3 regions of the Streptomyces sp. NPDC025793 genome follow, and region 1 is predicted to be linked to each of the others. Evidence: riboswitches for the same ligand, from Rfam matches in the RefSeq annotation. Region 1 holds a riboswitch; each other region holds the start of a gene.
What was found. Region 1 has a riboswitch for cobalamin ahead of ACZ4MF_RS03425 (cobalamin biosynthesis protein). Riboswitches for the same ligand answer to the same signal wherever they lie in the genome.
Positions count from the first base shown of each region.

Region 2: linked by a shared signal. The riboswitch ahead of ACZ4MF_RS17210 (ribonucleoside-diphosphate reductase subunit alpha) and the one ahead of ACZ4MF_RS03425 (cobalamin biosynthesis protein) in region 1 are both predicted to bind cobalamin.
Region 3: linked by a shared signal. The riboswitch ahead of ACZ4MF_RS20045 (ABC transporter ATP-binding protein) and the one ahead of ACZ4MF_RS03425 (cobalamin biosynthesis protein) in region 1 are both predicted to bind cobalamin.

Region 1 covers NZ_JBVHMR010000001.1:717,798-724,765, reverse strand. The annotation lists gene ACZ4MF_RS03440 (lysozyme) at 63-806, shown strand; gene ACZ4MF_RS03435 (inorganic phosphate transporter) at 963-2,234, shown strand; gene ACZ4MF_RS03430 (hypothetical protein) at 2,269-2,496, shown strand; cobalamin riboswitch at 2,628-2,766, shown strand; gene ACZ4MF_RS03425 (cobalamin biosynthesis protein) at 2,868-3,830, shown strand; gene ACZ4MF_RS03420 (cobyric acid synthase) at 3,827-5,335, shown strand; gene cobN (cobaltochelatase subunit CobN) at 5,332-6,968, shown strand, end outside.
Region 2 covers NZ_JBVHMR010000007.1:293,750-300,717, forward strand. The annotation lists gene ACZ4MF_RS17190 (bifunctional albaflavenone monooxygenase/terpene synthase) at 1-299, shown strand, start outside; gene ACZ4MF_RS17195 (GlxA family transcriptional regulator) at 332-1,294, opposite strand; gene ACZ4MF_RS17200 (hypothetical protein) at 1,400-1,642, shown strand; gene ACZ4MF_RS17205 (ribonucleotide-diphosphate reductase subunit beta) at 1,555-2,511, opposite strand; gene ACZ4MF_RS17210 (ribonucleoside-diphosphate reductase subunit alpha) at 2,628-4,997, opposite strand; cobalamin riboswitch at 5,123-5,282, opposite strand; gene mctP (monocarboxylate uptake permease MctP) at 5,433-6,968, opposite strand, start outside.
Region 3 covers NZ_JBVHMR010000009.1:252,361-259,328, forward strand. The annotation lists gene ACZ4MF_RS20040 (4Fe-4S binding protein) at 1-724, shown strand, start outside; partial or broken gene ACZ4MF_RS20045 (ABC transporter ATP-binding protein) at 1,198-1,582, opposite strand; cobalamin riboswitch at 1,948-2,160, opposite strand; gene ACZ4MF_RS20050 (SAM-dependent methyltransferase) at 2,295-3,095, shown strand; gene ACZ4MF_RS20055 (glutamate-cysteine ligase family protein) at 3,511-4,989, shown strand; gene ACZ4MF_RS20060 (S41 family peptidase) at 4,996-6,369, opposite strand; gene ACZ4MF_RS20065 (nuclear transport factor 2 family protein) at 6,485-6,901, opposite strand; gene ACZ4MF_RS20070 (winged helix-turn-helix transcriptional regulator) at 6,954-6,968, opposite strand, start outside.

The DNA.
Region 1 (6,968 bases):
AGGCCTTGAATGATCCCTCTTGCTCGCCGGACGCCACGCCGTCCGCCGACCCGGGGAGACACATGGCCCGTGTACGCACTCTTCTCCGTCGCCGCGCCGGTGCCCTCGCCGCGATCACGGCGGCACTCGCCCTCGCGGTGTCCGCGGCCGGCCCCCCGGCCGCGGCCTCGGACGCGCCTCGGGGGCACGACGTCTCCTCGCACCAGAAGCACGTCGACTGGAAGGCGGCCCGGGACGACGGCGCGCGGTTCGTCTACGTCAAGGCGACCGAGGCGACGAGCTACCGCAACCCCTACTTCGACGAGCAGTACGGCGGCGCCCGCGCGGCGGGCCTGGTGCGGGGCGCGTACCACTTCGCGCTGCCGGACAGTTCCTCCGGCACGGCGCAGGCCCGGTACTTCGTGCGGCACGGCGGCGACTGGCGGGCGGACGGCTGGACCCTGCCGCCCGCGCTCGACGTCGAGTACAACCCGTACAGCAAGAAGCGCAAGTGCTACGGGCTGACGAAGAAGCAGATGGTCCGCTGGATCCGGTCCTTCAGCGACGAGGTGAGGAACGAGACCGGGCGCCGTCCGGTGATCTACACCACGACCCAGTGGTGGAGGCTGTGCACCGGCAACAGCGGTGCGTTCTCCTCCAGCAACCCGCTGTGGATCGCCGGAAACGGCACCTCCGGACCGGGGGCGCTGCCGGGCGGCTGGCAGTACTGGACGTTCTGGCAGCACGCCACCGACGGCGCCCTGCCGGGTGACCAGGATCTCTTCAACGGCTCGGTCGGGCGGCTGCGGACCTTCGCGCGCGGCTGACCGCCATGGGGCGCCTGGGGCGCGGGCGACGGGCGGAGACGAACGGAATCCCATCGGCCCACTCCGGACACCGCCACGCCTGCCTCAGTTCACCTTCCGTTCACCCAGGTTATCTACGTTCATCCAGCCAATGACCTCGAACGATTGCCTGGGTAAATGGAAAGCTTCTCGCTGATCCTCGCGATTGTGGTGGTAACCGCACTCGCGTTTGATTTCACGAACGGTTTCCACGACACCGCCAACGCGATGGCCACCACCATCTCGACAGGCGCCCTGAAGCCCAAGATCGCAGTTGCCATGTCCGCCGCCCTGAACCTGGGCGGCGCCTTCCTGTCCGTGGAGGTCGCGAACACGATCTCCAAGGGGCTCGTCGACGAGAAGGGCATCCGGCCCGAGGTCATCTTCGCCGCCCTCGTCGGCGCGATCCTCTGGAACCTGGTGACCTGGCTGGTGGGCCTCCCGTCCAGTTCCTCGCACGCCCTGATGGGCGGTCTGATCGGCGCCACGGTCGCCTCGGCCGGCTTCGGTGCCGTGCACGGCGACGTACTGGTGACCAAGGTGCTGCTCCCGGCGGTCGCCGCGCCGATCGTCGCGGGTGTCGCGGCCATGCTGGCCACCCGCCTGTCGTACGGCGCCGATGGCAAGACGGAGGGCAAGGCCGAGAGCGAGGCCTCCCGCAAGGGCTACCGCGTCGGCCAGATCGCCTCCGCCGGTCTGGTCTCCCTGGCCCACGGCACCAACGACGCCCAGAAGACGATGGGCATCATCACCCTCGCGCTGATCGCGGGCGGCGCCATCGCCCCGGGCTCGAACCCTCCCACCTGGGTGATCCTCTCCGCCGGCCTGGCCATCGCGCTCGGCACCTACATCGGCGGCTGGCGCATCATCCGCACCATGGGCACGGGCCTGACCGACCTGGAGCCGCGCCAGGGCTTCGCCGCCCAGACCAGCGCCGCGACCGCCATCCTGGCCTCCTCCCACCTGGGCTTCTCCCTGTCCACCACGCACGTCGTCTCCGGCGCGGTGATGGGCACCGGCGTCGGCCGCAAGGGCGGCGTGGTCCGCTGGTCCACCGCGACCCGCATGCTGGTCGCCTGGATCCTCACGCTCCCGGCCGCCGCGCTGGTCGGCGCGGGCGCCGAGTCCGTCACGGACCTCGGCGACTGGGGCACCGCCGCGGTCGCCGTCTTCCTGGTCGCGTCCAGCGCCGCGATCTGGAAGATCTCCCGCCGCGAGGTCATCGACCACACCAACGTCGTCGAGGAGACCGAGGAACCGGCCGGTGTGGTGACCACCGCCATCGCAGCGGTGGCCCCGCCCCCCTCGGGGACGATCGGCGAGGACCTGACGGCCACGATCCCCGCCCCGGCCGCCACCGAGACCGCGACCCCCGCCGCCCAGGCCGCTCCCCCGGCCGCCACCGTCTGACCCCGGCCCCCTCGGTTACCAAGGAAGCATCCCCATGAAGATCGACTGGTCGGCCATCGGCTCCGTCTTCGGCGTCAGCCTCGTGTTCACGGTGGGCCTCGTGGTCCTGTTCACCCTCGGCATCAGGGGCCTGACCCGGCGCGAGCGGGCCGTGGCCCAGGGCGACTCCGCCGCCCTCGCCGTCACCGGCGCCTACGTCTGCTTCGCGACCTGCGCGGCGGCGGTGGCGTACGGCATCTTCCTGATCGTCTCCAAGAGCTGACACAACGGCACGGCGAAGGCTCCCCCGCGTCCTGGACGCGGGGGAGCCTTCGCCGTGCCGGGCGGTCACGCGCGCCCCGCGATGTGGGGATCGGCACACTCCCCCCGTGCAGGTCAACAGCAAGTTGACGGCCGTTCCGGGCCCGTGGTGGACTGCCCGGGCCATGTACGGCGGCAGGAGAGGAAGCCGGTGCGAATCCGGCGCGGTCCCGCCACTGTCACCGGGGAAGAACCCCCGGGAGCCAGGAACTCTCACCGCCGAATCTCGTCGAACCAGGGCGCGGACACCCTGAGTGAGGACACCGATCGCCATGCCCGGCTGCCGAAGGACCCGCACCAGGCCCGCTCCCGCACCCGCGGCCGGCTGAGCCCATGGGTGCCGATCGCTCCTACGCGTACGGCGCCGCCGCCGGCCTCCTCGGTGACCTGCTCCTCGGCGACCCCCGCCGCGGGCATCCGGTCGCCGCGTTCGGGCGGGCGGCCGCTGCCGTGGAAGGCGTGTTGTGGCGCGACCACCGCGGCTGGGGCACGCTGCACACCGTCGTGTGCGCGGGCGGCGCCGTCGCACTCGGTGCGGCCGCCGCACGCGCCGTACGCCCCTTCCCCGCCGCCTCCGCCGCGCTGACCGCCGCCGCCGTCTGGTCGGTCGTGGGCGGCACCTCGCTCGCCCGCGAGGCCCGCACGATCGGCCGGGCGCTGGAGCGCGGGGACGTCGAGGCGGCCCGCGCCCGGCTGCCCCACCTGTGCGGCCGGGACCCCCAGTCGCTGGACGCCGACGGGATCGCCCGGGCCGTGGTCGAGTCCGTCGCCGAGAACACCTCCGACGCCGTCGTGGGCGCCCTGGTCTGGGGCGCCGTGGCCGGGGTGCCGGGGCTGCTCGGCTTCCGGGCCGTCAACACCCTGGACGCGATGGTGGGTCACACGTCCCCGCGCCACCGCCGCTACGGCTGGGCCTCCGCCCGCCTCGACGACGTGGCCGGCTGGCCGGGGGCCCGGCTGACCGCCGTACTCGCCGCTGTCGCCGGACCCGACCCGCGCGGCGCCCTGCGCGCCTGGCGGGCCGACGCCCGCAAGCACCCGAGCCCCAACGCCGGGCCCGTGGAGGCCTCGTTCGCGGGCGCGCTCGGCGTCCGCCTGGGCGGGACGCTCTCCTACGGCGGACGCGTCGAGCACCGGCCTGTGCTGGGCGGGGACACCGGGCGGTCCGTCCGGGTCGCCGACATCGACCGGGCCGCCCGGCTCTCCCGCCGCGTCGGCCTGCTCGCGCTCGGCACCACGGTCGCCGCGCGCCTGATCGTCAGCAACTTCAAGAGCCCGAAGGGACGTGGGAAGTGAACGGGGGACTGCTCGTCGCCGGCACCACCTCCGACGCCGGCAAGAGCGTCGTGACGGCCGGGATCTGCCGGTGGCTGGTGCGCCAGGGCGTGAAGGTCGCGCCGTTCAAGGCGCAGAACATGTCGCTCAACTCCTTCGTGACCCGGGAGGGCGCGGAGATCGGCCGGGCGCAGGCCATGCAGGCGCAGGCGTGCCGGGTCGAGCCGACCGCGCTGATGAACCCGGTGCTGCTGAAGCCGGGCGGCGAACAGAGCAGCCAGGTCGTGCTGCTGGGCCGGCCGGTGGGCGAGCTGAGCGCACGCGGCTACCACGGCGGGCGGCAGCAGAAGCTGCTCGGCACGGTGCTGGACTGCCTCGCCGAGTTGCGGGGCACGTATGACGCGGTGATCTGTGAGGGGGCGGGCAGCCCGGCCGAGATCAACCTGCGCCGGACCGACATCGTGAACATGGGGATCGCGCGGAACGCGCGACTGCCCGTGCTCGTGGTCGGCGACATCGACCGCGGGGGCGTCTTCGCCTCCTTCTTCGGCACCGTCGCACTGCTCTCGCCCGAGGACCAGGAGCTGGTCGCCGGGTTCCTGGTGAACAAGTTCCGGGGCGATGTCTCGCTGCTGGCACCGGGGTTGGACATGCTCCAGAACCTCACCGGGCGGCGCACCTACGGCGTTCTCCCCTTCCGGCACGGCCTCGGCATCGACGAGGAGGACGGCCTGCGCGTGTCGCTGCGCGGCACGGTCCGCGAGTCGGCCGTCGTTCCCCCGGTCGGCGAGGACGTGCTGCGCGTCGCCGTGTGCGCGATCCCGCTGATGTCCAACTTCACGGACGTGGACGCGCTCGCCGCCGAACCGGGGGTCGTGGTGCGGTTCGTGGACCGCCCGGAGGAGCTGGCGGACGCGGACCTGGCGGTGATCCCGGGCACGCGCGGGACCGTACGGGCTCTTCGGTGGCTGCGGGAGCGCGGACTGGCGGAGGCGCTCGTCGCGAGGGCCGCCGAAGGCCGCCCCGTTCTCGGCATCTGCGGCGGCTTCCAGATCCTCGGCGAGCGCATCGAGGACGAGGTCGAGAGCCGGCAGGGGCTGGTCGAGGCCCTCGGGGTGCTGCCCGTAAGGGTGCGGTTCGCCCGCGAGAAGACCCTGACCCGGCCGGAAGGGGAGGCTCTCGGCGAGCGGGTCGAAGGGTACGAGATCCACCACGGCGTCGCCTCCATAGAGGGAGGGGAACCCTTCCTCGACGGCTGCCGGGTCGGCCAGACCTGGGGCACCCACTGGCACGGCTCGCTGGAGTCGGACGGCTTTCGGCGGGCCTTCCTGCGCGAGGTGGCCGCCGCCGCGGGCCGCCGCTTCGTGCCCGCGCCGGGCACCTCCTTCGCCGCGCTGCGCGAGCAGCAGCTCGACCGGCTCGGCGACCTGATCGAACAGCACGCGGACACGGACGCGCTGTGGCGGCTCATCGAGTCGGGCGCGCCGCAAGGACTGCCTTTCATTCCACCGGGAGCGCCCGCATGAGCACAGTGTTGTTGTTGTCCACCGCCGACACGGACCTGCTGGCGGCCCGGGCCTCCGGCGCGGGCTTCCGCATCGGCAACCCGACCCGGGTGGACGTCCGACAGGAGCTGCCGGGGCTGCTGGACGGCGCGGACCTCGCCGTCGTACGGCTGCTCGGCGGCAAGCGCGCCTGGGAGGACGGGCTCGCCGCGCTGAAGGCGGCCGGGATCCCGACGGTGCTGCTGGGCGGCGAGGCCGTGCCGGACGCGGAGCTGATGGCCGAGTCCTCGGTGCCGGCCGGTGTGGTCGCGGAGGCGCTGAAGTACCTGGTCGAGGGCGGCCCGGCGAACCTCCTGGAGCTGTCCCGGTTCCTGTCGGACACCGTGCTGCTGACCGGCGAGGGCTTCGAGGAGCCGCACAGGATGCCGGAGTACGGCGTCCACGGCTCGTACGCGGCACGGGACGGCCGGCCGACCGTGGGCGTGCTCTTCTACCGGGCGCACGAACTGAGCGGCAACACCGCCTTCGTGGACACCCTGTGCGAGGCGATCGAGGCGAGGGGCGCGAACGCCCTGCCGGTGTACTGCGGTTCGCTGCGCGGCGCGGACGCCGGGCTGTACGAACTGCTGGGCCGGGCCGACGCGCTGGTCGCGACCGTGCTCGCGGCGGGCGGCACGCACGCGTCGCAGGCCTCGGCGGGCGGCGACGAGGAGTCCTGGGACATCGGCGCCCTCGCCGACCTGGACATCCCGGTGCTGCAGGGCCTGTGCCTCACCTCGTCGAAGAAGGCCTGGGACGAGTCGGACGCCGCCCTGTCCCCCATGGACGCGGCCATGCAGGTCGCCATCCCGGAGTTCGACGGCCGGCTGATCACCGTGCCCTTCTCCTTCAAGGAGCAGGGTCCGGACGAGGTCCCGGTGTACGTCGCCGACCCCGAGCGGGCCGCGCGGGTGGCCGGGATCGCCCTGCGCCACGCCCGGTTGAAGCACAAGCCGAACGCCGAGAAGAAGGTCGCGCTGGTCTTCACCGCGTACCCGACCAAGCACTCGCGGGTCGGCAACGCGGTCGGTCTGGACACGCCCGCGTCGGCGGTGCGGGTGCTGGACGCGTTGCGGGACGCCGGGTACGGGCTCACCGAATACCCCGACAACGGCGACGAGTTGATCCACCGGCTGATCGAGGCCGGCGGCCATGACGTGGAGTGGCTGACCGAGGAGCAGCTGGCCGCCGCGCCCGCCCGGGTGCCGCTGGCGGACTACCGGGCGTGGTTCGAGAAGCTGGACCCGCAGCTGCGGGACGCGATGGCCGAGGCGTGGGGCGAGCCGCCGGGCAGCCTGTACGTCGACGGTGAGGACATCGTGCTGGCGTCCCTTCAGTTCGGGAACGTCGTGGTGATGATCCAGCCGCCGCGCGGTTTCGGGGAGAACCCGATCGCGATCTACCACGACCCCGACATGCCGCCCTCGCACCACTACATGGCGGCGTACAGGTGGCTCGAAAACTCGTTCGGCGCGGACGCGATCGTGCACATGGGCAAGCACGGCACGATGGAGTGGCTGCCGGGCAAGGGGCTCGGTCTGAGCGCCGGCTGTGCCCCGGACGCGGTCCTCGGCGACCTGCCCCTCGTCTACCCGTTCATCGTCAACGACCCCGG
Region 2 (6,968 bases), on a different contig from region 1:
TCTACAGCCCCTACGCGATCCAGCGCGACGCCCGCTCCTACGACCGCCACCTCGACTTCGACCCCGACCGGTGGCTGCCGGAGCGGGCCAAGGAGGTCCCGAAGCACGCCATGAGCCCGTTCAGCACGGGCAACCGCAAGTGCCCGAGCGACCACTTCTCCATGACCCAGCTGACCCTCATCACGGCGGCGATCTCGGCGAAGTACCGCTTCGAGCAGGTCACGGGGTCGAACGACACCACCCGCGTGGGCATCACGCTGCGCCCGCACGACCTGCTGCTGAAACCCGTGGAGTGGTGAGGTGACGGGTACGTCCTGATACCGGCGTGCGCTCACGCGGCGTGAGGGCCGCGGAACGTGCGCCGGTACGCGTTCGGCGTGGTGCCGAGCGCCCGCACGAACTGGTGGCGCAGCGCCGCCGCCGTGCCGAACCCGGTGCGCCAGGCGATCGCGTCCACGGTCTCGTCGGTGCCCTCCAGCAACTCCTGGGCGCGCAGCACCCGTTGGCGCAGGATCCACCGGTACGGCGTGGTCCCGGTCTCCTGCTGGAAGCGGCGGGCGAAGGTGCGCGGCGACATGTGCGCGCGGGCCGCGAGCTGCTCCACGGTCACCTCCACGTCGAGGTGCTCCTCCATCCACACCAGCACCTCGCCGACGGTGTCGCACGCGCCCTTCGGCAGCGGCCGCTCGATGTACTGGGCCTGCCCGCCGTCCCGGTGCGGGGGTACGACCATCCGCCGGGCGATCTTGTTGGCGACCTCGGGGCCCTGCTCCTTGCGCACGATGTGCAGACAGGCGTCGATCCCCGCGGCCGTACCGGCGGAGGTGATCACCGGATCCTCGTCCACGTACAGCACGTCCTGCTCGACGGCGATCCGCGGATAGCGCCGGGCGAGCTGCTCGGCGTGATGCCAGTGCACCGCGCACCGCCGGTCGTCCAGCAGCCCCGCCGCGGCCAGCAGGAACACCCCGGAACACACGCTCAGCACCCGGGCGCCGCGCCCGACGGCCCGGCGCAGCGCCGCCAGCAGCTCCTCGGGATACTCCCGCTCGGCATAGGCGGTCCCGGCCGGTACGGCGACGAGGTCGGCCTCCTCCAGCCGCTCCAGCCCGTACGGCGTGGACACGGTGAACCCGCAGTGGGTGTCGAGCGTCGGCCCCTCGGCGGAGACGACCGCGAAGTCGTAGACGGGCAGTCCCTCGTCGCTGCGGTCGATGCCGAACACCTCGCACACGACGCCCAGCTCGAAGGGGTGCACCCCGTCCAGCAGCACGGCGGCCACGTTCTTCAGCATGCTGCCAGTGTGCCTCGCCGGTGCGGAAAATGGTGGCAGTAATTCGAAGGTCTACGGCAGTCCTGCCACTGCCGGTCAGGAGCGTCCGGGACGACAGTGGTGTGCATGACCGGAAACCAGATTCAAGGCCTGATCGGAATGGTCGCCACCCTCGGCATCCTGCTCCTCCTGGTCCTGCCCTCCGCGATCGGCGCGGTGCGCGAGTGGCGCATCGACCGACAGCTCGGGCAGGCCCAGGGGGGTCGCACGCGGCGGGAGGCTCAGAAGTCCTCGTCCAGGTCGACGGTGCCCTCCACCGCGACCTGGTACGCCGACGGGCGGCGCTCGAAGAAGTTCGTCAGCTCCTGAACGCCCTGGAGCTCCATGAAGGAGAAGGGGTTCTCCGAGCCGTACACCGGGGCGAAGCCGAGGCGCGTGAGGCGCTGGTCGGCGACGCACTCCAGGTACTGGCGCATCGACTCGGTGTTCATGCCCGGCAGGCCGTCACCGCACAGGTCGCGGGCGAACTGCAGCTCGGCCTCGACCGCCTCCCTCAGCATGTCGGTGACCTGCTGCTGGAGCTGGTCGTCGAAGAGGTCCGGCTCCTCCTTGCGGACGGTGTCGACCACGTCGAAGGCGAAGGACATGTGCATGGTCTCGTCGCGGAACACCCAGTTGGTGCCCGTGGCGAGGCCGTGCAGCAGACCCCGGCTGCGGAACCAGTAGACGTACGCGAAGGCGCCGTAGAAGAACAGCCCCTCGATGCACGCGGCGAAGCAGATCAGGTTCAGCAGGAAGCGCCGGCGGTCGGCCTTCGACTCCAGCCGCTCCAGCTTCTCCACCTCGTTGATCCACGTGAAGCAGAACTGCGCCTTCTCGCGGATGGAGGGGATGTTCTCGACGGCCGCGAAGGCCGCCGCCCGGTCGTCCGGGTGGGGCAGGTAGGTGTCCAGCAGCGTCAGATAGAACTGGACGTGCACGGCCTCCTCGAAGAGCTGACGGCTCAGGTAGAGCCGCGCCTCGGGGGAGTTGATGTGCTTGTACAGCGTCAGCACCAGGTTGTTCGCGACGATCGAGTCGCCCGTCGCGAAGAAGGCCACCAGCCGGCCGATGAGGTGCTGCTCCTCGGGCGTCAGCTTCGCGAGGTCGGCGACGTCCGAGTGGAGGTCGACCTCCTCCACGGTCCAGGTGTTCTTGATCGCGTCCCGGTAGCGCTCGTAGAAGTCGGGGTAGCGCATCGGACGCAGAGTCAGCTCGAAGCCCGGGTCGAGCAGGTTCTGGAATCGGGAGGTGGCGGCGCGGAGCGCCGTCGTTGAGGGGTGGTGGTCGGGCGACGGGTGGGCGGGAGTGGTCATTACTGGCAGGCCTCGCAGGACTCGGGGTTTTCCAGGGAGCAGGCGACGGCGTCGGGGTCGGCGATCTGCTGGGCGGGGATGGTCTTCTGGGGTTGCGCCTGGGCCGCGCGGGCGATCCGGGTCGCCGGGCGGGAGCGCAGGTAGTACGTCGTCTTCAGGCCCGACTTCCACGCGTACGCGTACATCGAGGAGAGCTTGCCGATGGTCGGCGTCTCCAGGAACAGGTTCAGGGACTGCGCCTGGTCCAGGAACGGGGTGCGGGCCGCCGCCATGTCGATCAGACCGCGCTGCGGGATCTCCCACGCGGTGCGGTACAGCGCGCGCACCTCCTCGGGGATCCACGCGAAGTCCTGCACCGAGCCGTTCGAGTCGCGCAGCGCCTCACGGGTGCGGGAGTCCCACACGCCCAGGTTCTTCAAGTCCTGCACCAGGTAGGAGTTGACCTGGAGGAACTCACCCGACAGCGTCTCGCGCTTGAACAGGTTCGACACCTGCGGCTCGATGCACTCGTACACCCCGGCGATGGAGGCGATGGTGGCCGTCGGGGCGATCGCGAGGAGCAGCGAGTTGCGCAGGCCGACGCCGGCGATCCGCTCGCGCAGCGCGTCCCAGCGCTCCGGCCAGGTCAGCTCGGCGTCGTAGTGGTCCGGGTGCAGCACGCCCTGGGCCGTACGGGTCTTCTCCCAGGCCGGCAGCGGGCCGTTGCGCTCGGCGAGGTCGGCGGAGGCCTCGTACGCGGCGAGCATGATCCGCTCGGCGATCCGCGTCGAGAGGGCCCTGGCCTCGGCGGAGTCGAAGGGCAGGCGCAGCTTGAAGAAGACGTCCTGGAGGCCCATCGCGCCGAGACCGACCGGACGCCACTTGGCGTTGGAGCGGCCCGCCTGCTCGGTCGGGTAGAAGTTGATGTCCACGACCCGGTCGAGGAAGGTCACGGCCGTGCGGACGGTCTCGTCCAGCCGCTCCCAGTCGATGTCACCGCTCGCCGTGTCGACAAAGGCACCCAGGTTCACCGAACCGAGGTTGCAGACCGCCGTCTCGCCGTCGTCCGTGACCTCCAGGATCTCCGTGCAGAGGTTGGAGGAGTGGACCACGTGACCCGGCAGGGCCGTCTGGTTGGCGGTGCGGTTGGCGGCGTCCTTGAAGGTCATCCAGCCGTTGCCGGTCTGCGCGAGGGTGCGCATCATGCGGCCGTACAGCTCACGGGCCGGGATGGTCTTCTTCGCGAGGCCCGCCTGCTCGGCCTTGCGGTACGCGGCGTCGAACTCCTCGCCCCACAGGTCCACCAGCTCCGGCACGTCGGCGGGGGAGAACAGCGACCAGGAGGCGTCCGCGTTGACCCGGCGCATGAACTCGTCCGGGATCCAGTGCGCGAGGTTCAGGTTGTGCGTACGCCGGGCGTCCTCACCGGTGTTGTCCCGCAGCTCCAGGAACTCCTCGATGTCGGAGTGCCAGGTCTCCAGGTAGACCGCGGCCGCGCCCTTGCGCCGGCCGCCCTGGTTCACGGCGGCCACCGAGGCGTCCAGCGTCTTCAGGAACGGCACGATGCCGTTGGAGTGCCCGTTGGTACCGCGGATCAGTGAACCGCGGCTGCGGATGCGGGAGTACGACAGCCCGATGCCGCCGGCGTGCTTCGAGAGCCGGGCCACCTGGTGGTAGCGGTCGTAGATGGAGTCCAGCTCGTCCAGCGGGGAGTCGAGGAGGTAGCAGGACGACATCTGGGGGTGGCGCGTGCCGGAGTTGAAGAGCGTGGGGGAGGAGGGCAGGTAGTCGAGGCGGCTCATGAGCCCGTAGAGCGCGGCGACTTCGTCCAGCGCGCGCACGCTGTCGTCCTCGGCCAGGCCGCTCGCGACCCGGAGCATGAAGTGCTGGGGGGTCTCGATGACCCGGCGGGTGATCGGGTGGCGCAGCAGGTAGCGGCTGTGCAGGGTGCGCAGGCCGAAGTAGCCGAAGCGGTCGTCGGCGTGCGCGTCGACCAGGGCGTCGAGGCGGGCCGCGTGCAGCCGCGCGAACGCGGCGGTGCGGTCGGCGATGAGGCCCTCGCGGTGGCCGACGGCCACGGACTCGGTGAAGGACGTCACACCCTGCGAGGCGGCCTCGGCGCGGATGGCGAGGGTCAGCAGCCGGGCGGCCAGCCGCGAGTAGGCGGGGTCCTCGGAGATGAGCCCGGCGGCGGCCTCCGTGGCCAGTTCGCGCAACTCCGTCTCGTCGGACCGGGCGGACCGGCCGCGCAACGCGGCGGCGGCGACTCGGCCGGGGTCGGCGTCGGGGAGGTCGGCGGTCAGCTCGGTCAGGGTACGCAGCAGCGCGGCACCGGGACCGTCGGTGTCCAGGCCGCCTGCTGAAGCCGGATCTGCGGGCGCGATGGTCACGTGGGGCTCTCCCTCGCTCGGCACGGGGGCCTTGTGGAGGGCAGGGGCAGCCACGAGCGCGCACGCGTCGCGTCCACCGGCCCATTCCACGAGGCCCGGACGTCGGAAGGCACCCGGGCCGGACGGCCGGGCGCGTGCTGCCGGCAGGTCCTCGGACTGACTCCTGCGCGCGGATACGCACAAGTACACCGTTGCGGGACAGTTCCGGATTCGCACCGGATTCCCCTGCGACGACAGCGAGGATGAGCATACATCTAGTGCCGGGCTGCCGTGACACCCCCAGATGTTGTGTCTGTTGTGTGTCGCGCTGGCTTCAGAGCGTCAACTTGTGTATGACGGGGGACATGCGGAACGGGCCGCCGTCATGCTCGATGTCGGCGGCCCGCTGCGGGATGTGTCCGGTGTACGACGTGCTTCAGGGTGTACGGGTGTGCCTCAGTGAGCGGCGCCCGCCAGCTCCGTCTCGACGCCCGGGTCGCCCGCGTCCGCCGTGTAGTCCTCCGGGCGGGTCTCGTCCACGCCCTCGGGGGCCTTCAGCGCACGCAGAACCAGCGTCAGGACCACGGTGACGACGACGTTCAGGACGAACGCCGTCATGCCGATGTAGCCGATCTCGCCGATGCCGGGGATCTCCTTCGCCGAGCCGCCGAAGTGCTTCTGGGTCGGCGAGGCGACCCCGTACGCGGCGACCGTGCCGTAGACCATGCCGACCGCCCAGCCGGCGAGCAGCGCCCAGCGGTGGAACCAGCGGGTGAACAGGCCGCCGACCAGGGCCGGGAAGGTCTGCAGGATCCAGATACCGCCCAGCAGCTGGAAGTTGATGGCGACCGTCTTGTCCATGGTGAGGACGAAGACCAGGGCGCCGACCTTCACCAGCAGGGAGACCAGCTTGGAGACCTGGGCCTCCTGCTTCGGCGTGGCGTCCGGCTTGATGAAGTCCCGGTAGATGTTGCGGGTGAAGAGGTTCGCCGCCGCGATCGACATGATGGCCGCGGGCACGAGTGCGCCGATGCCGATGGCGGCGAAGGCCACGCCCGCGAACCAGCTCGGGAACATGTCCTCGAACAGCTGCGGGATCGCCAACTGCCCGTTGGTGACCTTGACTCCGGCCGCGATCGCCATGAAGCCCAGCAGGGCGAGCAGGCCGAGCATCAGGGAGTACAGCGGCAGGATCGTGGTGTTGCGGCGGATCACCTCACGGCTCTTGGACGACAGGGTCGCGGTGATCGAGTGCGGGTACATGAACAGGGCGAGGGCCGAGCCGAGGGCCAGCGTTGCGTACGTCCACTGGCCCGCCTCCGGGGGCGCGAGCGCACCGCGCGGCTTGCCCGTCGCCGGACTGACCTGGCTGAACGCATGACCGGCCTTGGCGAAGATGTCGTCGAAGCCGCCCAGCTTGATCGGGATGTAGATGATCGCCACCGCGATGACGAGGTAGATCAGGCCGTCCTTGACGAACGCGATCAGGGCGGGCGCGCGCAGCCCGGACGAGTACGTGTACGCGGCGAGCACACCGAAGGCGATCAGCAACGGCAGGTCCCGGACGAACCAGTTGCCGCTGCTGTCCCCGCCGACGCCCATCACGTCCAGCACGGCCTGGATGCCGACGAGCTGGAGCGCGATGTACGGCATCGTCGCGAGGATGCCGGTCAGCGCCACCGCCAGCGACAGACCCTTGGAGCCGAACCGGCCGCGCACGAAGTCCGAGGTCGTCACATAGCCGTGCTTGTGGGACACCGACCACAGGCGGGGCAGGAACGTGAAGATCAGCGGGTAGACGAGGATCGTGTACGGCACCGCGAAGAAGCCGGACGCGCCCGCCGCGTAGATCGCCGCCGGTACGGCGACGAAGGTGTACGCCGTGTACAGGTCACCGCCGAGCAGGAACCAGGTGATCCAGGTGCCGAACGACCGCCCGCCCAGGCCCCATTCGTCCAGCGAGTGCTCGTTCTCGGCCCTGCGCCAGCGGGC
Region 3 (6,968 bases), on a different contig from region 1:
TCCGTCCGCCGGGTTCCCGCAGGAGATGGAGCGCTTCCCCGGCCGTATCTGGGTCGTCGCGCACAAGACGGTCGCCGTGGCCGCGGGCCTGGGCGTCATGGGTCTGCACCGCAATGTCATCCACCCCCGGTTCGGCAACTTCGTGCTGCTCGCGACCGTGCTCGTGGACGCCCCGGTCAGCGCGTACGGCCGGCCGCTGGACTACAGCCCCTGCGTGGACTGCAAGTTGTGCGTCGCGGCCTGTCCGATCGGCGCCATCGGCAAGGACGGCTCGTTCGACGCCCTGGCCTGCACGACCCACAACTACCGGGAGTTCATGAGCGGCTTCACCGACTGGGTGCAGACCGTGGCCGACAGCGCGGACGCGGCCGACTTCCGCTCGCGGGTGACCGACCCGGAGAACGCCTCGATGTGGCAGAGTCTCGCGTTCAAGCCGAGCTACAAGTCCGGCTACTGCCTGGCCGTGTGCCCCGCCGGCGAGGACGTGCTGGGCCCGTACCTCGACGACCGCAAGGCCTATCTGGAGACCGTTCTGCGCCCGCTCCAGGACAAGGCGGAGACCCTCTACGTCCTGCCGGGCTCCGACGCCCAGCGGTACGCCGAGCGCCGCTTCCCGCACAAGCCGGTCAAGGAGGTCTCCGGCGGCTGGCGGCCCCCCGCCGGGCGCCGTCCCGTCGAGCGGCCCGCCGGCGAGGAGCGCCCGGAGTCCCCCGGCCCACGCTGAGCACCACCACCCGCCGGGCAGCCCTCGTCACCCGGGCGGCCCGTCTCCGCTGGCCGTCGCGCGTCCGGTGACGGAGGGTCTGAACAAGATCGGTGGGTCGATGCCTCGTCCGACCGGTCGCCGAGTCGCCCCTCCCTGTCCGTGACGACGTGCCGAGGCGGGCCGACCCACCGGGGGGCGGGGAGCGATCAATCCATGCGCTCGGGTAGTTCCCCGCCCTCTCCCACCCCGCCCGTGCCGTCCGCCGACCCGCGGTCCCGCGCGGAGCAGCTCCGATCGCTAGGGCCTGTCGTCACATATCCGCCTGCCGTGCGACGCCTGGCACGCGCTCCCCCAGAGGGGCACCCCCAGCGGCGTTGTCGTCGGTCGCCGACTCCCCCACGCGTCGACTCCCTCCTCCGCCTCGCAACTGCACGCACCGGACCCCGCGCGGCCCGCCCTTCGGGCGGACGACGGGAATGTGACGACACCCCCTAGCCACCGCGCCGCAGGAAGCGGATCACCGGGTCCCCGTCCGCGGTGGTGACCGCGGCGTCGACGCCGTACACCCGCTTGATCAGGCCGCTGGTCAGGACGTCGCCGGGCGGGCCCCCGGCGACCGCCCGGCCCGCCGTGCAGCACGAGCAGCCGGTCGCAGTACATCGCGGCGAGGTTGAGGTCGTGCAGGGCGATCACCGTGGTGACCGGCAGGCTCGCGACGAGGTCCGGCAGATCGAGCTGGTGCTGGATGTCGAGGTGGTCGGTCGGCTCGTCCAGAAGCGGTTCGCGGGGTTCCTGGGCCAGGGCGCGCGCGATCTGGGCGTGCTGGCGTTCACCGCCGGACAGGGTGTGCCAGGACTGCCCGGCGCGGTCGGCGAGCCGGGGCACCTCGGCGTCCGCCTTCTCCAGTCCCTTCATCACCGGGTCGGTCCAGGTCGCGGTGCCGGCCATGCGGTCGGCGAGCCCCAGGGAGAGCAGGATCTCGGTGGTGCCCTGGTTGCGGGAGACGGCCCGCTTCGGCGGCGCCTTCAGGGTGACCCGGTGACCGCAGTTGGCGATCGTGCGGATAGCCGACTGCGGCCCCGGCGCTGTCGGCATCCGCGCTGCCGGCACGGCCGCAGGCGGTGAGCGGCAGGGCCGGGGCGAACAGCAGGGCGGCCGGGCGGAGGAGGGTGCGGACACGGATGTGCCTCGGCTGTCGGGGCTCGTACGCGGAGCCTGGTCTACGGACGTCCTCCGCGCCCGGCGGCGCGAAGGTGCCAGCAGGTATGCGGACTCGGGTTCGCCCGGCCGGGGCGCCTTCCCGGCAGCGTTCCGCGTCCGCTCTTCCGGCGGCCCGGTCCCTCCCAGTGGCATGGTGTGCCCCGCCCGTCCCCCTCACCGCTGCGCGTCAGTTCCGGATTCGCACCGGATTCCCTGGCCTCGGCTGTGGCACGACTGGCTCCGGAAGGCCATCAGCACGTCCGTTCGCCGCCCCGGGCACAGCCGTCGGCAGGCGGAACTGTGGGCACGAGCGAGGTAGTTGATATGGGAAGCTTTGGCCAATCGTTCACGGGACCGAGGCCGTGACGGTCGGGGAGAGGAGCCCACTGTGACTCAGGACGGCGGCCAGGCCGTGCAGATCGACACCAGCAAGCCGCATCCCGCGCGCATCTACGACTACCTCCTGGGCGGCAAGGACAACTACGAGGTGGACCAGCAGGCGGGCGACCAGCTCGCCGCGGCGGCGCCCGAGGTGTGGATCTCCGTGCGCGCCAACCGCGCCTTCCTGCACCGTGCGGTGCGCTACATCGTCGACAGCGGTGTCCGCCAGATCCTGGACATCGGCACCGGCCTGCCCACCTCCCCGAACGTGCACGAGGTCGCCCAGGAGCTGGCGCCGGACGTGCGCGTCGCCTACGTGGACAACGACCCGATCGTGAAGGCGCACGCCGACGCGCTGCTCAGCCGGGCCGGCACGACCGGCATCGTGCTCGCCGACCTGCGCGATCCGCAGTCCGTCATCGATCATCCGGAGGTCCGCCGGATCATCGACTTCGGCCGGCCGGTCGCCCTGTTCCTCGTCGCCGTGCTCCACTTCATCCGTGACACGGACGAGCCCGAGCGGATCGTGGCCACCCTGCGCGACGCGCTGCCGGCCGGCAGCTTCCTCGTCCTCTCGCACGCGACGGGCGACTTCGCCGACGACCGCAGCGACGCCGAGGCCGTCTACAACGGCGCCACCGCCACCATGAACCTGCGCTCCCGCGACCGGGTCGAGCGGTTCTTCGACGGCCTCGAACTGGTCGAACCCGGCCTGGCCCAGGTCCCGTTCTGGCGCCCGGACACCACCCCGCCGGCCGGCTCCGAGGAGATCGGCTTCTACGGCGCGGTGGCCCGGAAGAACGCCTGAGCACGGCGTGTCCGGCGCAGGGCCGAGCCGCGAGGCGAGGAGACCTGCGCCGCTTTCGTGCGCGACCGGTGCCCGACGGGTGTCGTGGACGAGACGGCGGGAGTGCTGGTGCAGTGTGGGCTCGGTCCGAGGACGGCCGCGTTCGACTTCGGCCGGCACTGTTCGCCCTGCCCGTTGGCCCAACGGCAACGCCCCGGTCACCGAACGCGTCCGCCGCGACCACGCACGGTGCACGCCGGGCTGCACGGACCTCGGGCCGGCCGCACCCGGGGGACGGGCGGCGCCCGCCTGGCCCCGGGCCTCGGCCACATGTGAGCACCGCCCGTCGTAGGGGGTCCGCCCGCTTGGTGGGTGCCGTCCGATGGTGCGACGCTGGGTGGAGAGGTGACCGACCCCGGGGAGTCCTGGAGGGCCGATGGGACGTGACGTCCCGGCGCTCGTCTTCACCCGCGAGGACCGCCGCCGGTACCGGATCAAGATGCACGGGTGCCTCGACGCGCTGGCGCAGATGCTGCGCGAGCAGCGGTTCGAGGCCGAGCGGCCCCAGGTGGGCCTGGAGATAGAGCTGAACCTGGTGGGCGACGACGCCGAGCCGGCGATGCGCAACAGCGATGTGCTCCAGGCCGTCTCCGACCCCGCCTGGTCCACCGAACTGGGCCGGTTCAACCTGGAGATCAACGTCCCGCCCCGGCGGCTGACGGCGGGCGCCCCCGACGCGTGGGAGGCCGAGATCCGCGCCGCGCTGAACCACGCCGACGAGCGCGCCCGCACGGTCGGCACCCGGCTGATCATGATCGGGATCCTGCCCACGCTGCGCCAGGAGGACATCGGCGAGGGCGCCCTGTCGGAGAACCCCCGCTACCGCCTGCTCAACGACCAGATCTTCGCGGCCCGGGGCGAGGACCTGCGCATCGAGGTGGACGGCGCCGACCGGCTGCGGACCTACGCGGACACGATCACCCCGGAGGCGGCCTGCACCAGCACCCAGTTCCATCTCCAGGTCTCCCCGGAGGAGTTCGCCGCCTACTGGAACGCGGCGCAGGCGATCGCCGGCGTGCAGGTGGCGCTCGCGGCCAACTCCCCCTTCCTGTTCGGCAAGGAGCTGTGGCACGAGACCCGTATCCCGCTGTTCGAGCAGGCCACGGACACCCGCCCGGAGGAGATCAAGGTGCAGGGCGTACGGCCCCGGGTGTGGTTCGGGGAGCGGTGGATCAACAGCGTCTTCGACCTGTTCGAGGAGAACCTGCGCTACTTCCCGGCCCTCCTCCCGCTGTGCGACGAGCAGGACCCGGCCGAGACCCTGGACCGGGGTGACGTCCCCGAGCTCGGTGAACTCACCCTGCACAACGGCACGATCTACCGCTGGAACCGCCCGGTGTACGCCGTCACGCACGACGTGCCGCACATCCGGGTGGAGAACCGGGTGCTGCCCGCCGGCCCGACCGTCGCCGACACACTCGCCAACGGCGCCTTCTACTACGGTCTCACCCGGGCCCTGACCGAGGAGGACCGGCCGGTGTGGTCGCGGATGTCGTTCGCGGCGGCCGAGGACAATCTGCACACCGCCGCCCGGCACGGCATCGAGGCCCTGCTGTACTGGCCCGGGATGGGCGAAGTCCCGGTGCCGGAACTGGTGTTGCGCCGGCTGCTGCCGCTGGCGCACCGGGGGCTCGCGCTCTCCGGGATGGACGAAGAGTGGCGCGAGCCGCTGCTCGGCATCATCGAGCAGCGCTGTGTGACCGCGCGCAACGGCGCGGTGTGGCAGAAGGAGACGGTCCACCACCTCGACGCCACCACGCACACCAGCCGCCACGAGACACTGCGCCGGATGACCCAGCTCTACATCGACTACATGCACCTCAACGCCCCGGTGCACACCTGGCCGGTGGACTGATCCGGCTCAGCCGCGGCCACTCAGCAGATTGACGGCCCGGTCGAAGGCCGAGTCCCGGTTCTTGGCGAACTCCTCCTTGGTGAAGACCGGTTCGGTCAGCTGCGGCGGAATGCCGGTGCCGTCGAAGGCGCGCCCGGTGCGGGTCAGGTACTCCTCGTCAGGCAGGCCGAAGACGAGCCCGTCGGGCAGGTTGCGCATCAGGACGTCCGAGAACACGCCCTGGGTGGGCTGTCCGATGCGCACGGTGCGTGCGGGCCGGTCGATGAGCGCCTGGGTGAAGGTCTCTCCGGCGCTGACCGTGGAGCCGCCGGTGAGGACGGCGACCGGGCCGGTGTAGCGGGGCGCGTCGGCGGGGACGACGGACACGGGTTCGGGCCGGGTGTGCCGGGCGGGGTCGGCCGGGTCGTTGCGGGCGCGCTTGGCGTACGCGGTGTAGGGCGCGTCCGTCAGCCGCCGGGCGATCCGGACGCCGAGGCTGTCGGCCCCGCCGCCGTTGACACGCAGATCGATGACGAGCCCCTTGAGCCGCTTCGTCCGCCGGGCGTCGAGCACGGTGTTCAACGCCCGGTCCAGTTCGGCCTGTTCGGCGGTGTACGGCGCGTTCTCGCCGGCGTATCCGCCGAAGCCGGAGATGCGCAGGTAGCCGAGGTCGCCCGGCAGGTCGGCGTAGGTGATCCGGCCGGCGCCGAAGTCCTGGCGGTGGGCGGCCTCCCTGAGATCGCGGCCGACGATGAACTTCTTGACCTTCGCGTCGAGTTCCTCGCTCGGCATCTCGGTGCCGGGGCGCACCTCGGCGAACCGACGGTGGCCGTCGATGACGCCGACATGGGCGTCGTACAGCGGGCGCACCATCCGGCTGAGGATGGTGAAGAGCTGGTCCTTGGTGGTGTCCCGGTGGACCAGCGGCCGGTAGCGGTCGCGTACGGCGTGCCAGTCGATGCCCTTGGCGGCGAAGAACGGGTAGTTCTCCTCGAAGGTCTGCCAGAAGATGCCGAAGGCGGTGCGCGGGTCGGTGGACGACGGGCGTGCGCAGTCGGCGGGCAGGGCGGGCAGGCGGCGCAGGTGCCGGTGTCCCACCGAGCTGTCGGCGGCGAACAGCGCGCGATCCCGGTCGTGCTGGATCCGTACGGTCAGCACCGAGCCGTCGGTCGTGAGGTAGGTGCCCGGTCCCGTCTGCCGCGAGGTGTCGCCCTTGAGACAGCTGACGGACGTCGTCTGATACTCCTGGAGCACTCCCCCGCCGGCGACGAGGACGGTGCCGTAGCCGTCGACACGCCATACGCCGTCGGTGCCGGGCGGGCCGGCCTGCGCGGCGGCCGCGGCCGGTACGGCTGTGGCGGCGAGGGCCAGGACGGCGACGGTGGCCGTGAGGGTACGCACGATGGGGTCCTTCCGGTTCGGTGCACGCCGGCCTCCACCGTCGCCGCTCCGCCCCTTGCCGCACCATCCGGTGTCCCGGTGCACCGGCACGGGGGACAGCCCCCCCGTACGCGCCTCACCCGGACCGGTGCACGCCGTTCAGGGGGACTCGCCGCGCGGTCAGTGTGCGGTGGCTGATCCGCCAGCCGTCGGGGGTGCGGACGAGGAGGTCGTCGTAGGTGAGGGAACCGCAGGTGCCGTCCGCCCGGACGCCGAGCCCCTTGGAGCGGGCGCGGACCTGGCCGTCCGGCTCCTCCCGCACGACGATGTTGGTGACGTGATGGGCGACGGGGTTGCCGTCCCCGAGTGCCAGCGCAGCCTGTCGGAGGGCGGCCAGGCCCACCAGCGGGTCCTGGCCGACGTCGGACACGTCGTAGACGACGTCCGGGGTGAACAGCTCGCCCAGGCGGTCGAGCTGTCCGTCGTCCACGAGGTGACCGTGCCGCGCGATCAACTCTCCGATGGCGACCCGGTCTTCGAGCTCCAGCGTCATGTGCTTCCCCCTCGGCCGACTCCTGCGCGCATGCCCCGGTCGGGCGCTCCCGCTACACCGCGCCCGG